DNA from 2 places in the Candidatus Filomicrobium marinum genome. Region 2 is predicted to be linked to the other one. Evidence: riboswitches for the same ligand, from Rfam matches in the RefSeq annotation. Region 2 holds a riboswitch; the other holds the start of a gene.
The links. Region 2 has a riboswitch for cobalamin ahead of YBN1229_RS09400 (TonB-dependent siderophore receptor). Riboswitches for the same ligand answer to the same signal wherever they lie in the genome.
Positions count from the first base shown of each region.

Region 1: it holds a riboswitch for cobalamin, as region 2 does, so the genes downstream of both, YBN1229_RS12525 (DUF1636 family protein) here and YBN1229_RS09400 (TonB-dependent siderophore receptor) in region 2, are expected to answer to the same signal.

Region 1 is NZ_LN829119.1:2,663,856-2,668,042, forward strand. Features, by position in the region: gene YBN1229_RS12515 (cobyric acid synthase) at 1-607, opposite strand, end outside; gene cobO (cob(I)yrinic acid a,c-diamide adenosyltransferase) at 662-1,276, opposite strand; cobalamin riboswitch at 1,319-1,539, shown strand; gene YBN1229_RS12525 (DUF1636 family protein) at 1,636-1,995, shown strand; gene cobW (cobalamin biosynthesis protein CobW) at 1,995-3,029, shown strand; gene cobN (cobaltochelatase subunit CobN) at 3,035-4,187, shown strand, end outside.
Region 2 is NZ_LN829119.1:1,993,430-1,997,616, forward strand. Features, by position in the region: gene YBN1229_RS09395 (ATP-dependent nuclease) at 1-247, opposite strand, end outside; cobalamin riboswitch at 1,350-1,542, shown strand; gene YBN1229_RS09400 (TonB-dependent siderophore receptor) at 1,654-3,984, shown strand; gene fhuF (siderophore-iron reductase FhuF) at 4,047-4,187, shown strand, end outside.

The DNA.
Region 1 (4,187 bases), 670 kb from region 2:
CGTCATCGAAGAGGCGCGGATCGCCGCGAAACTTGTTGATCACAAATCCCGAGATCAACGCGGCGTCATCGGGATCGATGACGGCTTGTGTTCCAACGATCTGGGCAATGACGCCGCCACGCTCGATGTCTCCCGCCAGAACGACGGGAACGCTCGCCGCCTGCGCGAAACCCATGTTGGCGATGTCACCGCGTCGAAGATTTACTTCAGCGGGACTCCCGGCTCCCTCTACAATCACGAGGTCGGCATCGCCTTTCAACCGATTGAAGCTCGCGAGTACCGCGCTCAAAAGCTGTGGTTTCAGGCTTGAATAAGCGCGGGCCTTTACAGTGGTGAGCCGTTGGCCTTGGACGATGACCTGTGACCCCGTCTCCGATTCAGGTTTGAGCAAAATAGGATTCATGTCGGTAACGGCTTCGCGGCCCGAGGCAAGCGCCTGCAAGGCCTGCGCCCGACCGATTTCACCACCGTCCGCTGTGACGGCGGCGTTATTCGACATGTTTTGCGGCTTGAACGGCGCGACGCGAAGCCCGCGTCGGAGTGCGGCGCGGCAGAGGCCGGCAACAAGCAGTGACTTGCCGACGTTCGAACCCGCTCCCTGAATCATAAGGGATTTCACTTAAGGTTATCCTTGTAGGCTAGAGTTCCAAGGGTAAAACCCTCAAAACTCCACGCCCGGCTGGGCTTTGATGCCGGCGCGGAACGGATGTTTGATCAACGACATCTCCGTCACGAGATCGGCAATCTCGATCAATTCGTCCTTGGCGTTCCGGCCAGTCAGGACGACATGCGTGAGCGGCGGCTTTTCATCGCGAAGAAAGGCGACAACCTCAGCAATGTCCAAATAATCGTAGCGCAGCGCGATGTTGATCTCGTCGAGCAAGACCATCCGGAGTTCTGGATTGAGGATCATCGCCTTTGCTTTTTCCCAGCCGGCACGGGCTGCGGCGATGTCGCGTTCGCGGTCCTGTGTTTCCCAGGTAAAGCCCTCCCCCATCGCGTGAAATTGACAGAGGTGAGGAAAGTGGGTTTCGATCAACCGGCGTTCGCCGGTGTCCCAAGCGCCTTTGATGAACTGCACCACAGCAGAGGGAAAACCGTGCGCAATGCAGCGCATGATCATGCCGAAGCCGGAAGAGGATTTCCCTTTACCCGCACCGGTGTGAACAATAATCAGTCCCTTCTCGCCTTCCTTCGTTGCCATCATGCGATCGCGCGCAGCTTTGATCTTGGCCATTTTGGTTGCGTGACGCGCGGCTAAGTCTGTCTCATCCATCGCCATACTTTTCCTTCATCTTGACAACTGACGGCGTTCGGCTTCAGTTGAGGCATTGTTGGTCCTGTCTATGACAGGCGAAGAGGGAATGCGACAAGCACTTGAGCCGGAATTGCTCAAAAGCTTACAACGCAGCCGCCCCCGCGACCGTGACCGGAGAGGACGTTCAACGCCACTGGCAAAAGCTGGGAAGGCCGAACGTCCGCAGGATTAAAAACCCTACATCCGCAAGCCGGGAGACCTGCCAACAGCGTGACTGAAACGGGCGAACGGGGTGTTTCGCGACCGGCAGGTGAATCGCCTGATACCGGGCGTCTTCCCCTTCTGGCTTTAGCACCTCTCGTCCCTGCTGAAGGGGCCTGATGGCTACGATCCTTGTCTGCACGACCTGCCGTCGCGGCGCGACGATTGAACCCGACGACGCTTGTCCCGGGCAGTTGATGCTATCCGCGCTTGAAGCCGCAGGGATACCCAAAGGGATGCGTCTGCGTCCCGTGCAGTGCCTCTCCGCTTGTTCGCAAGGGTGCGCGGTTGCGCTCAGCGGCCCAGGTAAGTGGACTTACGTCTACGGCCGGCTCGATCCCGCCGAACACGTCCCGGACATTCTCGATGGCGCATCCAAATACGCGGCCAGCGAAGACGGCATCGTGCCGTGGCGCGAACGTCCGGAAATTTTCCGCAAAAACTCGCTCGCGCGCATTCCCCCGATGGAGGACTAATGACCGACCTGTCAAAAATTCCCGTCAGCGTTATTACCGGTTTTCTCGGCGCGGGCAAAACTACGTTGATCCGCCATTTGATGCGCAATCCGCAGGGCAAGCGTCTTGCGGTGCTCGTCAACGAATTCGGTACAGTCGGTGTGGATGGCGAGATCTTGCGATCTTGCGCGGACGAGAATTGCCCCGAGGAAAATATCGTCGAACTCGCGAACGGCTGCATTTGCTGCACGGTCGCGGACGATTTCATTCCGACGATCGAGGCTTTGATGGCGCTGCCGCAGCAGCCCGACCATATCCTCATCGAGACGTCCGGTCTGGCGCTGCCAAAGCCGCTGCTGAAGGCGTTCGACTGGCCTGCCATCCGTTCGCGCATCACTGTCGATGGCGTTATTGCTGTCGCGGATGCTGAGGCGGTTGCAGCCGGCAGGTTTGCACCGGACGAGGAAGCAATCGCCGCACAACGTGCTGGCGATGAGAGCATTGATCACGAAACCCCTCTGTCCGAGGTCTTCGAGGATCAGATTGCCTGCGCCGACATCGTGTTGTTGAGCAAGGCGGACCTTGCGGGAGACGAAGGGATTTCGGCGGCACGTGCTTTGATCGAAGCCGAAGCTCCGCGCAGGCTCCCGATCCTCTCGCTGACAGATGGTGTGATCGACCCGCGTGTCATTCTTGGGCTCAACGCCGCGGCCGAAGATAACCTCGACGTGCGGCCCTCTCACCATGACGGCGCCGACGATCACGAGCATGATGATTTCGACTCCGCGATTATCGATCTGCCCATCTTGGCCGATCCTGAGAGTGTCGCAGAGGCGATCCGCCGCCTTGCGCGAGAGCGCGACATTCTCCGCGTGAAAGGATATCTCGCGATCCGGGACAAGCCGATGCGCATGCTGGTGCAGGCCGTGGGTGAGCGCGTGCGCATGCAATACGATCGTCCATGGGGCGACCAGCCGCGCCGTTCCCAGCTCGTTGTGATCGCTGAGCATGATGCGATTGATCCGGCGGCAATCCAGGCAGTTTTCGAGGCCTGATCACCATGCATGTCGTCTTCCGAGAAAGTCACGATCTGGAAGAGACTGCGACCCCGCAAGACCTTGGCCAAGGTCCTGCGGATTTGGTGGTGCTGTCTTACTCCGACAGTGACTTGGGGGCCTTCGCGGCGGGATGGCAACGCGGTCGGGCAAATCTGCCCGGTCTGCGCTTGGCCAATCTAGCGGCATTGCGGCATCCCATCTCGGTTGACACGTACGTGGATCAAACGCTGAGTGGGGCGAAGGGAATACTCGTTCGGCTGATCGGCGGAGAAAGCTACTGGTCATACGGACTAGCGGAACTCAACGCACTCGCGCGCAAGCGCGGAATTGCTTTGGCTGTTTTGCCGGGTGACGGTCGCGACGACGACAGGCTCGATGAACTCTCCACGTTGCCTGTTTCAACGTTGCGAAGATTGTCGGCGCTTTGCGATGCAGGTGGCGCGGTTGCTGCTCAAGCAGCCCTGGCACAGCTCGCGTTGGCCGCTGGACTCTACGCGGCGCCTGTTCCAGGCGATAAACGGTTGCCTGACTGCGGCTTCTACGAGCCCGCGCGCGGCGTTCAAATGTCGCCGCCCGATGGCAAAGCGATTGTGCCTGTCATATTCTATCGTGCCTATCTGGCAGCGGCCGACACAGCGCCGATAGATGCACTGATACACGAACTGCGGGCACGAGGTTTTCAGGCGGTCGGCATGTTCGCACCGTCACTAAAAGCTGCAGGCGCGCGCATATGGGTCGAGGTTGCCTTAGAGCAAATGGGTCCGGTCGCGATCGTGAACGCGACGGCCTTCTCAGCGCGTGGCGACGATGGGCGCTCGCCACTCGATGGACCGGGATGCCCAGTGTTTCAGGTTGCGCTTTCGACCGCCGAACGCGCGTTGTGGCTGGCTTCGGAGCGAGGGTTATCCCCCTCTGATCTTGCCATGCATGTGGTGCTTCCCGAAGTCGATGGACGCATTTTCGCGGGCGCCGTGAGCTTTAAATGTGGGACGCAGCACGATCCGGATCTGCAGTTTTCTCGCAAGATTCACCAGCCTGATGAGACGCGCGTGCGCGCGGTCGCCGATCGCGTCGCCCGCTGGCACAGCCTTGCTACGGCGAAGGCGGAGGCTCAAAAGCCGGCGCTGATATTGTCCACCTATCCGGGCAAGGAAT
Region 2 (4,187 bases):
CGAATACGCAGCGGATCGAGAACTCCTTGGACTGCTGCCCGTCGCCGCAAAAGAAATCGCTGATGGTGATCCGCTCGTAGTACTGGCCGCGTGTGCCAAGGCAATAGCGGATAGCATCAATAAGCCCGGTTTTGCCGGCGTCGTTCTCCCCAACGATGAGGTTGAGACCCTGCTGAAACGGCACGCAAAGCGGTTGGCCATTGCCAACATTCCTAAAGTTCGTAACGTGTAGTTCCTTAAGGTACATTGTCAGGAGCCGGTCCTTTGGACCTGTTGAATTGTCATGGGGCTGACAATAGTCGATATTCGAACAAGGGAAAGAGTACTACCCACTCCGCATGGAATTCTGCGCGCGGAGCCCGTTATGCGCCGCTGCATCCATATCTGCCATATTTGGCAAAACGAACCCGACAAAAAGCCAAGCCCTTTGGTGGCTAGAAGGCGTGTCCGAAGTCTGGCACGAAGTGAAGGATAAGATCAGCTGAAACAGGACCCGCTCGGGGTACACCTGGAGCGAGGGAATGTGGTCTCAGCGGCGGGCTGGGACAGTAATGTGCGAAATCGCCCGAAACATAGTGGCGCAATGCTCTGTCCCACTGGCCTCTAAGCTTTTGAACTAGCTCAATTGTTATAGTTCTGCCGGGATCGCCAGCTCTTAGATCTGCCGCACACTTAATTGGCGATTTCCCGTCAGGCTCCCTGCTTGAGGGTCGCCTTATCGGTCGATCTCGTCGACGCTTTCAACCGCGTAGGCCAACACGAGAGGTAACGCAGTGACGAGGTGCGAGTGCAACTTAACCCCGGGGGGCATGTGCTTGGACAATTGCAACGCTCGAGATTCATTCCACGGGCAAGCGAGCGACCAACGTCAGTGTGATCAAATCGGTTGGCGGAGCAGCAATGTTCGGGGACTTGCTGTAATAAGCGGGCGCTCAAACGCCTCGACCGAAGGAGATTCCCCCAACACACATCATTGGGTGGGGAACTAGGCATCGGAAAAGCCTGTAATGGGGTAGAAGATTTCGGTTCCCCACCGACTGCTAAGTCATTGATGCGGCGCGGATCAGGTTCCCCGGCCCTGGGCACCATCCCAAACATGTAATGATTCCCCCCAATTGTCTTGGTGCATGGCGGGGCGGGTGTTCCCGCGTTAATCCGGTGGACGACGGAGCCGGTCGAGGTAGCGTCCGAGGGGCAGCATCAATCCAACACTCTCTTTCCGAGTAGATGTCATTACCGCCGAGGTGGGGCGATTACGCCCTGTGCCTTACGTGTGGCCCAAGAGGCACATGCGTCTACCATCCGTTGTTCCGAGTTCGTCCCAACGCTTGCTTAAACTCTATATTTAATTTCTGTTAACGCTCGACGGTTTCCTCAAAGGAATGAAATGGGAATCCGGACGGGAGAGATACCCCAAAGCCGGAGCTGCCCCCGCAACTGTGAGCGGTTAGCTTTCCATCAAATGCCACTGGGATTTCTCCTGGGAAGGCGATGGAGCGTAAGTCCGCGAGCCAGGAGACCTGCCGTCAGTCGTGGTCACGCGCGAAGCTCATTGGGCGGGGTGTTCCAAGGGTGGCACATTTTTTCGGCATAGCCGGAAGTGTGCGGTCTAATTCGCGCTGACGTGCCACCTACGAATGCACGCAGGTATCAATGTTTCCGGGATCAGTATCGCTCCTCAAGCGAGCGGATAATTGCGGCTGGATAACGCCGCTCACCGTCACCTTCATTTCTCTCATCGCCAGCCACAATACTGCCTCCGCCCAAGAGGCGGTTTCACAGTCGGCCACGCTACCTCCTGTAACGGTTATTGCGCCTGCCAGCCAAACTCAGCAGCCCTCTCCATCGGTCAATGCGACGAGTTCCGCGAGCACAGCAGCTCCCACGCAAAGCTTTGACCAGATCAACGATTCTGGTCTCTCAAACACTGCACCTCCGCAAAATCGCAACGACCCAGGGACCTCGGGATTCGTCGCGACGATGAGCGGTGTCGGAACAAAGACGCCAGGATCGGTTCTCGACACGCCGCGCTCCATTTCAACGGTGAGTAAAGCGGAGATTGAAGAACGCAACGCACAGAGCGTGTTAGAGGCACTGCAATACACGTCCGGTGTGAATAGCTATTATTTCTCGGGAAATTTTCTTACCCGAGAACAAGCTCTCGTCCGGGGTTTCCTCGTCTACCAATACCTCGATGGCCTGAAGCAGCATGATAGCAATTGGGCTATTGAACCTTATGGTTTGGAACGCGTGAACCTCCTTAAAGGACCCGCGTCGATGCTCTACGGACAGGGGAGCCCCGGAGGCTTGCTGGACCTGACGAGCAAGCGGCCAACCGATGAGGCTTTCACGGAGGTCGTCCTACAGGCTGGGACTCACAGCAAGTTTCAAACCGGGGTCGACTTCGGTGGTCCGATCGGAAACGGCCGTGTGCTCACCTATCGTATGACCGCTCTCGGAAGGCTGGCCGATGGTGAGGTCGACTACACGGAAAACGATCGCCTCTACGTCGCTCCGGCGCTTACCTTTAGGCCGAACGCGGACACGACCTTCACGCTGCTTTCAAGCTATCAGCACGATCCGAGTCTGACGGTGCAACAGGCGCTGCCACGCGAAGGCACAATCCTTCCTGGACCGAACGGCCAATATATCCCGCGGGAACTGTTCCTCGGTGAACCCGGATATCACGACACCAGCAAGACATCCTTCAAGATCGGATACGAGTTCAAACACCGCTTCGATAACGTTTGGTCGTTTGAGCAAAATGCAGCCTACCGGCACATCGACATCGCATTGTCCGAAGTTATGGGAATGGGCAGCCCGAGCGGCCCAACGTCAACACGTCGGCAGATGTTTGACGCTGATTACGTGATCAATACCTATCAGGTTGACAGCCGCCTGCATGGTAATTTCTCGACCGGTCCACTGGACCACAAATTGCTGGTTGGATTCGATTACGCGGCAATCCCGAACTATCAGGGGCAAGGCGTAAACCGGGCAAGTCTCTATTCGCTTGATCTATACAATCCGGTCTATGGTCAGCCTCTGCGATCCAATCCGATTACCTCGAAGCGTTATCAGGATCTCACGCAAGCGGGCCTGTATCTTCAAGACGCCATTTCCGTCGGTGGCCTGACAGTCACCGCAGGTATTCGCCATGACTGGGCTGAGCTCAATCAAGAAACCCTGGCGAGAGATCCCGTAACAGGCAACTTCGGGGCCCCGATCCACACTCCAAAAGAAGATAAGGCGTTTACGCATCAACTCGGTGCCATCTACCGCTTTGCGAACGGGTTTGCGCCATTTGTCAGCTATTCAGAATCGTTCTTTCCCCTCACGGGGTCCGATGCTGGGGGCAATCCGTTTGAACCGACAACGGGCGAACAAAGCGAGGTGGGGATCAAATTCATGCCACCCGGTGTGAACGCTCTCTTCACCGCGTCGGTGTTCGACATCACGCAACAGAACGTACGAACGCCGGACCTTGCGAATCCGGGGTTTGCGACGCAAACCGGCGAAGTCGCGGTGCGAGGGGCGGAACTCGAAGTCCGCGCATCCCTTGAGAGTGGTTGGAATTTTGCTGCCGCCTACACCTATCTGGACAGTGAAGTCACAAAGACAAACCAAAAAGGGGCAGGCGGTAAAAGCTTTACCTCCGTTCCAGCGCATCAGGCGTCACTATGGGGATCGTACACGTTCTTCGAAGGGGCATTCCGTGGCCTGACAATTGGAGGCGGTGTCCGATTTTTCGGAGAAGCGGCAGGCGATACTCTCAATACGTTCTATGTGCCCGCGTTTACGCTCTATGACGCTACGGTGCGTTACGATCTCGGAACGATTTCTCCAGAGTTCGAGAACTGGGAATTCGCTGTCAATGCCAAGAACCTGACAGACGAGCGCTACGTCACAAACTGCGATTCCACCTACTCTTGCTATTACGGGGTTGGCCGTACCGTCGACGCGTCACTTCGGATGCGTTTCTAGCTTCTTCGCGGGGCGAGCGTCCAAGGTTCGCCCTGCGAACGTATGTGAGGATGAGGCGGGCAATGACGGTATTGAATTCACTTGAAACGTTCGGCAAATCTCTGGACGCCATTTTCGTGGGCGATCTGGAACACCTACGTCCTCACCTTGTCGTCGGGCGTTCGGAGCAAGCGAGCCGTTCAGTACGGGACGCGCTGGACGAT